2 regions of the Planococcus lenghuensis genome follow, and region 2 is predicted to be linked to the other one. Evidence: a T-box and tRNA genes for the amino acid it is inferred to sense, from the RefSeq annotation. Region 2 holds a T-box; the other holds one or more tRNA genes.
The links. The T-box of region 2 lies ahead of ileS (isoleucine--tRNA ligase). A T-box ahead of a tRNA ligase gene usually reads a tRNA of that ligase, here a tRNA-Ile.

Region 1: it encodes a tRNA-Ile, which carries the amino acid that the T-box ahead of ileS (isoleucine--tRNA ligase) is inferred to sense. The anticodon was not compared.

What each region holds. Positions count from the first base shown of each region.
Region 1 is NZ_CP019640.1:1,222,937-1,226,315, forward strand. Features, by position in the region: rRNA gene rrf (5S ribosomal RNA) at 197-312, shown strand; tRNA gene B0X71_RS06255 (tRNA-Val) at 321-396, shown strand; tRNA gene B0X71_RS06260 (tRNA-Thr) at 403-478, shown strand; tRNA gene B0X71_RS06265 (tRNA-Lys) at 483-558, shown strand; tRNA gene B0X71_RS06270 (tRNA-Leu) at 587-675, shown strand; tRNA gene B0X71_RS06275 (tRNA-Gly) at 682-756, shown strand; tRNA gene B0X71_RS06280 (tRNA-Arg) at 779-855, shown strand; tRNA gene B0X71_RS06285 (tRNA-Pro) at 887-963, shown strand; tRNA gene B0X71_RS06290 (tRNA-Ala) at 972-1,047, shown strand; tRNA gene B0X71_RS06295 (tRNA-Met) at 1,070-1,143, shown strand; tRNA gene B0X71_RS06300 (tRNA-Ile) at 1,153-1,229, shown strand; tRNA gene B0X71_RS06305 (tRNA-Ser) at 1,245-1,337, shown strand; tRNA gene B0X71_RS06310 (tRNA-Met) at 1,528-1,604, shown strand; tRNA gene B0X71_RS06315 (tRNA-Asp) at 1,608-1,683, shown strand; tRNA gene B0X71_RS06320 (tRNA-Phe) at 1,702-1,777, shown strand; tRNA gene B0X71_RS06325 (tRNA-Gly) at 1,783-1,856, shown strand; tRNA gene B0X71_RS06330 (tRNA-Ile) at 1,858-1,934, shown strand; tRNA gene B0X71_RS06335 (tRNA-Asn) at 1,936-2,010, shown strand; tRNA gene B0X71_RS06340 (tRNA-Ser) at 2,014-2,105, shown strand; tRNA gene B0X71_RS06345 (tRNA-Glu) at 2,110-2,181, shown strand; gene B0X71_RS06350 (1,4-dihydroxy-2-naphthoate polyprenyltransferase) at 2,317-3,228, opposite strand.
Region 2 is NZ_CP019640.1:2,386,744-2,390,122, forward strand. Features, by position in the region: gene ileS (isoleucine--tRNA ligase) at 1-1,823, opposite strand, end outside; T-box leader at 1,868-2,097, opposite strand; gene B0X71_RS12270 (DivIVA domain-containing protein) at 2,138-2,686, opposite strand; gene B0X71_RS12275 (YlmH family RNA-binding protein) at 2,855-3,379, opposite strand, start outside.

The DNA.
Region 1 (3,379 bases), 1.2 Mb from region 2:
TGGCGGAAATCCTGATTTCCAGAATGGGACGGCTTACGACCCGAGGGCCTGGCCACCGAGCTAGACACCACAGCATTTCAATGTCGGTTATCCAGTTTTGAAGGAACAAGAAAACAGGCTTTCTTTTAAAAAAATGCTTGTAAAACTCGTGAGAGTTGATATAATAAATCTTGTCTTTCAAAACAAAACCAAATAGTCCAGTGATGATGGCAGAGAGGCCACACCCGTTCCCATCCCGAACACGGCAGTTAAGCTCTCTTGCGCCGATGGTAGTTGGGGGCTTCCCCCTGTGAGAGTAGGACGTCGCTGGGCATACACATGGAGGATTAGCTCAGCTGGGAGAGCATCTGCCTTACAAGCAGAGGGTCGGCGGTTCGATCCCGTCATCCTCCACCATGTCATGCCGGAGTAGCTCAATTGGCAGAGCAACTGACTTGTAATCAGTAGGTTGAGGGTTCAATTCCTTTCTCCGGCACCACTTCGAGCCATTAGCTCAGTTGGTAGAGCATCTGACTTTTAATCAGAGGGTCGAAGGTTCGAATCCTTCATGGCTCACCATTATTATTAAGCTAATAATAACAGACATGCGGATGTGGCGGAATTGGCAGACGCGCTAGAATCAGGCTCTAGTGTCCTTTACCGGACGTGGGGGTTCGACTCCCTTCATCCGCACCATGTCTAGCGGAAGTAGTTCAGTGGTAGAACGCCACCTTGCCAAGGTGGAGGTCGCGGGTTCGACCCCCGTCTTCCGCTCCATTTTTTTGAACAAGATCAATATGCGCCCGTAGCTCAATTGGATAGAGCGTCTGACTACGGATCAGAAGGTTGTGGATTCGACTTCTGCCGGGCGCGCCATTTTTATTAATAAAGTACATAACAGTATGTACGGGAAGTAGCTCAGCTTGGTAGAGCACTTGGTTTGGGACCAAGGGGTCGCAGGTTCGAATCCTGTCTTCCCGACCAGTTATGATGGGGCCTTAGCTCAGCTGGGAGAGCGCCTGCCTTGCACGCAGGAGGTCAGCGGTTCGATCCCGCTAGGCTCCACCAACTTAACTATCATAAGGATCCTGGCGGCGTAGCTCAGCTGGCTAGAGCGTACGGTTCATACCCGTAAGGTCGGGGGTTCGATCCCCTCTGCCGCCACTTTTTTTAGGACCTTTAGCTCAGTTGGTTAGAGCAGACGGCTCATAACCGTCCGGTCGCAGGTTCGAGTCCTGCAAGGTCCACCACTTAACTATTATTCTGGAGGAATACCCAAGTCTGGCTGAAGGGATCGGTCTTGAAAACCGACAGGGGAGTCAAATCCCGCGGGGGTTCGAATCCCTCTTCCTCCTCCATCTTTTAAAAATGTGTGGACTGATTTTTGTTTCACAGTACGTCAGTGACACTCCGAAAAGAATCTTTCATAAATAGGTATGTAGTAAATTGCTGTACGAAGACAGCGATTAGCATCAACGAATGCGCAGCCGAAGAAGATGCCTATCACTACAATGCGTAGAGGAAACAAAGTATCCCTAATATTAATGTCGCGGGGTGGAGCAGTTCGGTAGCTCGTTGGGCTCATAACCCAAAGGTCGCAGGTTCAAATCCTGCCCCCGCAACCAAACGGTCCTGTGGTGTAGCGGTTAACATGCCTGCCTGTCACGCAGGAGATCGCGGGTTCGATTCCCGTCAGGACCGCCATTTTTTCATACATAGTGTGGCTCAGTAGCTCAGTCGGTAGAGCAAAGGACTGAAAATCCTTGTGTCGGCGGTTCGATTCCGTCCTGAGCCACCATTCTTGCGGGTGTAGTTTAGTGGTAAAACCTCAGCCTTCCAAGCTGATGATGAGGGTTCGATTCCCTTCACCCGCTCCAAGGGCCTATAGCTCAGCTGGTTAGAGCGCACGCCTGATAAGCGTGAGGTCGGTGGTTCGAGTCCACTTAGGCCCACCATTCCGAAGTAGCTCAGTGGTAGAGCAATCGACTGTTAATCGATCGGTCGTAGGTTCGAATCCTACCTTCGGAGCCATACGGGGAAGTACTCAAGTGGCTGAAGAGGCGCCCCTGCTAAGGGTGTAGGTCGGTAATCCCGGCGCGAGGGTTCAAATCCCTCCTTCTCCGCCAGCTCGGCCCCTTGGTCAAGCGGTTAAGACACCGCCCTTTCACGGCGGTAACACGGGTTCGAATCCCGTAGGGGTCATAGTAAAAAACGCAGTTCCTGATTAACAGGAACTGCGTTTTTTTGTATTCTTTTTATATATCTGACACGGGATATACAGTTTGTCTTTCCAATGAGAATAAAAAAGTCCGGAAGCTCTATGCTCCCGGACTACTATTAAAGCACGTGACTGATCAGCAATCCAATGCCAAGAAGAAAAGCGAATACAGTGTTAGTAATCCCTGTTGCTTTCATCGCTGGCATGACTTGCAGTGGTTCTGTGAACATTCGATAACGAAGAACCACTTCTATCGGTTTCTGAACGCTGAGGAAGACGAGCAGTGTCCATGGAGTTATAGCCCCCACGAAAACCAGCACAAGTATCCAACCATATGCGAGAACGAAGAAGGCGAGCAGGACATTGACCGCAGTTGGTCTTCCCACCAGTATTGCAAGTGTTTTCCGACCACTGGCGGCATCACCCTTAATGTCCCGGATATTGTTGGTCAGCATAATAGCTGCGACGAGCAGTGTACTTGGTACAGCCAGTAGTGCAGCTTCTGAGGTAACAGTACCTGTCTGAATAAAAAATGCAATGATGACAATCAGAAAGCCCATGAATAAACCGGAAAATAATTCACCGAGCGGCGTATACGCAATAGGGAAAGGGCCGCCTGTATAAAAATAACCGACTGCCATTGCCACAAGTCCAACTGCCACGAGCCACCAGCTCGTCTCGGTACAGATATAAACACCCAGCAATCCTGCAATTCCGTAAAGAGTAAAGGCGAGCGCCAAAACTGTTCTTGGTTTGACACCATTTCGGACAATGGCTCCGCCAATGCCTACTGACTTTTCATTATCAAGACCACGGGCGAAATCATAGTATTCATTGAACATATTGGTAGCCGCTTGAATTAAGAGACTTGCAATCAGCATTGCAAGAAACAGGCCCCAATGAATAGCCGTATATTGCAAAGCGATCATTGTCCCGAGAAAAACCGGGGCAAAGGCTGCGGTTAGCGTATGGGGCCGGGTAAGCTGCCACCAGACGCGCCAGCCACTGTCCGCTTGAAGTGTGTGAGTCATGCTGTATTCGCTCCTTTAGTTCATTTTCCATCCTTTATTGTACTCTAAATCAGTGATTCGTACAGCAAATGGAGTGCTCATTTTTCCGGAAAAGGGTATGATAGAGGGTAGAGATTAACTTGGCTGCAGTTATTTTCAATGACAGGCTGCA
Region 2 (3,379 bases):
ATGACTTTTGCCGGCACGGTGATATTACCAAGCGATTTACTCATTTTGCGACCGTGGCCGTCCAATACGAAGCCGTGGCTCAGAATGCCTTTATACGGAGCGATTCCATTGATCGCGACACTTGTTGTCAAGGACGAGTTGAACCAGCCGCGGTATTGATCGGAACCTTCCAGATACAAGTCAGCCGGGTACTGCAGATCGTCCCGTTCTTCCAGTACACCCTGGTGGGAGGAACCTGAGTCAAACCAGACATCCATGATATCCAGCTCTTTTGTAAATTTGCCGTTCGGACTTGCCGGATGCGTGAACCCTTCCGGTAAAAGATCTTTGGCTTCCCGCTCAAACCAGACGTTTGAACCGTGTTCCCGGAACAGTCCGGCAATATGAGCCACTGTCTCTTCCGTGATGATTTCATCGCCATTTTCAGCGTAAAATACCGGGATTGGCACACCCCATACCCGCTGACGGGAGATATTCCAGTCGCCACGGTCACGCAGCATATTGAATAGACGCGTCTCACCCCATGCAGGCGTAAAGGACGTGTTACGGATCGCTGTCAGGATATCATCACGGAAGGCATCGATCGACACGAACCACTGGGCGGTTGCCCGGTAGATCACCGGCTTTTTTGTCCGCCAGTCATGCGGATATGAGTGAGTGATGAAACCGAGTTTCTCCAGTGCACCCGCCTCATCAAGTGCTTCTGTGATGGTTTTGTTCGCCTTGTCATAGAACTCGCCTTCAAAACCTGGCGCTTCTTGTGTAAATACGCCTTTTTCATCGATCGGGCACAATACATCCAATCCGTAACGTTTCCCGATGATGAAATCATCTTCCCCGTGTCCGGGTGCTGTGTGCACGCAGCCAGTACCGGAATCGGTTGTAACGTGCTCACCGAGCATCACCAGGGATGTGCGGTCATAGAGCGGATGCTGCGTGAGGATATGCTCCAATGCTGTCCCTTTTACGGTTTTTTCAGCTTCGTAATTTTCCCAGCCCATTTCTGAAGCTGATTCTTCCAATAGATCCTGTGCGACGACAAACTTCTTGCCGCTGACATTGACGACTGTGTAATCCAGTTCCGGATGAACGGCGATGCCGAGATTCGCGGGAATCGTCCATGGAGTCGTTGTCCAGATGACAATATTGGTTCCTTCATCAAGGACGCCTTTGCCGTCCGTCACAGCGAAACTGACAAAGATGGATGGAGATTTCTTGTCCTTGTACTCGATTTCAGCTTCCGCAAGGGATGATTCACTCGACGGTGACCAGTACACCGGTTTCAGTCCTTTATAGATATAGCCTTTATTGGCCATTTTACCGAACACTTCGATTTGGCGTGATTCATATTCAGGCTTCAGTGTCACGTATGGATTATCCCAATTGCCTCTGACACCGATCCGCTTGAACTGCGTACGCTGGTTATCGAGCTGCTCATACGCATACTCCTCACACAGTTTACGGAATTCAGCCAGCGACAGTTCTTTCCGGTTAACGCCCTTGTTTGTAAGGGCCTGCTCAATCGGCAGTCCGTGTGTATCCCAGCCAGGCACATATGGCGCATGGAAGCCCATCATCGAACGGGAACGGGTGATGAAGTCTTTCAGCACCTTGTTCAGCGCATGCCCCATATGCAAGTCGCCATTCGCGTATGGCGGACCATCATGCAGCACAAAGAACGGACGGCCCTTTGTCCGCTCCTGTACCAGCTGGTAGATGTCCATCTCTTCCCATTTTTCCTGCGTTTCCGGCTCCCGGTTCGCCAAATTGCCGCGCATCGGGAAATCCGTTTTCGGCATTAATAACGTATCCTTATAATTCATACCTTTTTTCCTCCTCAGACAAATTAAAAAGCCCTTCATCCCTGAAAAGGGACGAAGAGCTCAGTTCGCGGTACCACCCTTGTTGCAGTCTTGATCTGAACACAGACTGCCACTCAATCGCCTTATCGCGGCGTACACGGAACCGGTTACTGCTGGTGCGTTCACCGGTTCTGCTCAGGAGGGATATTCACCAAAACGCCGTCACCAGGCTTGCACTGTCCCTGGCTCGCTTTATCAGAGCTGTTATGGATACTGTCTCCGTCATTGCTTCATCATTCATCTGTCGTTAATTATAAGAGTGCGGATGTTAACCGTCAAGCCTGCTGTTCGCTCGCCGACGTCTCTTCCTGCTGTTCTCCCGGTTCTTCTGCAGAAGCAGCAACTTCCCGGACAGCCGGTGTATATTCCATCAGCTGTTCCCAATCATCGGACTCGATCATTTCAAGCTGTGCGTTCACCAGCATCTTAAATCTGCTGCGGAATATCATCGACTGTTTTTTCAGTTCATCGATTTCCGTTCCAAGTTTCCGGGACTTCGCCAAAGCCTCACCGAGAATCCGGTCTGCATTTTTTTCGGCTTCCCGCACAATCAGTTCTGCCTCTTTCTGAGAATTCCGCCGCACTTCTTCTGCCGCTTCCTGTGCCACCATCAAAGATTTCTGGAGAGTGCCTTCAATGGTCGTAAAATGGCCGACGCGTTCATCGGTTTGTTTCAGCCGCTCTTCCAGCTCCCGTTTTTCCTGAATCAATGCTTCATAGTCTTTCATGACCTGCTGCAAAAATTCGTTTACTTCTTCTTCCACATACCCACGAAAACCACGGGTGAATTGCTTGTTATGTATATCAAGCGGCGTCAACGGCATAATAAGTCCCTCTCCTTCTTATCTTCATTAGTTCTTATTATACAGTTCAGCCGCCAAATTATCAGCTTATTCTCCAAATTTTTCACGGTACAGGAAAAAAGTAGCGGATGATCATTAAAGGAAAAGCAAGAAACTATCCAGTAATTTATCTATATCTAATCTGCCTCTTTATTTTTTCTGCTCAAGCCGTCCGATCACCAGCCGGAGCTTGTCTTTTTTCGTCCGCCCTTCAATCATGATGACCCGCACCCGGCCGAGTCCTCTGACCGACAACAGATCGCTTTCATGTAGTTCGAAGGAAGGCTGCTCCGTGACTGTCCAATTGACTTTTACCCGGCCGCCGTTTATCAGGGCAGAGGCTTTCTGTCTGGATATGTTGAATATGGATGCAAGGACGGTATCCAGTCGCATTGAACTCACAGTGAGCGTTTCTTCCAGCCACTCTTCCGTCTGCACCAGAAGCTGTTCCTCACCCTCCACCGCTTCCAGGCTGACTTTCACTTTCCCTGCGGTTACGAAATTGGTACGGACATACTGGCTGATTTCATCTGCGATTGCTACTTGGATCACATCGCCATCAACCCGGATGTCTCCAAACTTTCCACGGCCAAGCCCAAGTCCCATCAATGAACCCAGAACATCAGGATGAGCAAGCGTCACAAATTTAGACGGGTAATTAACCGTAAAAACCGT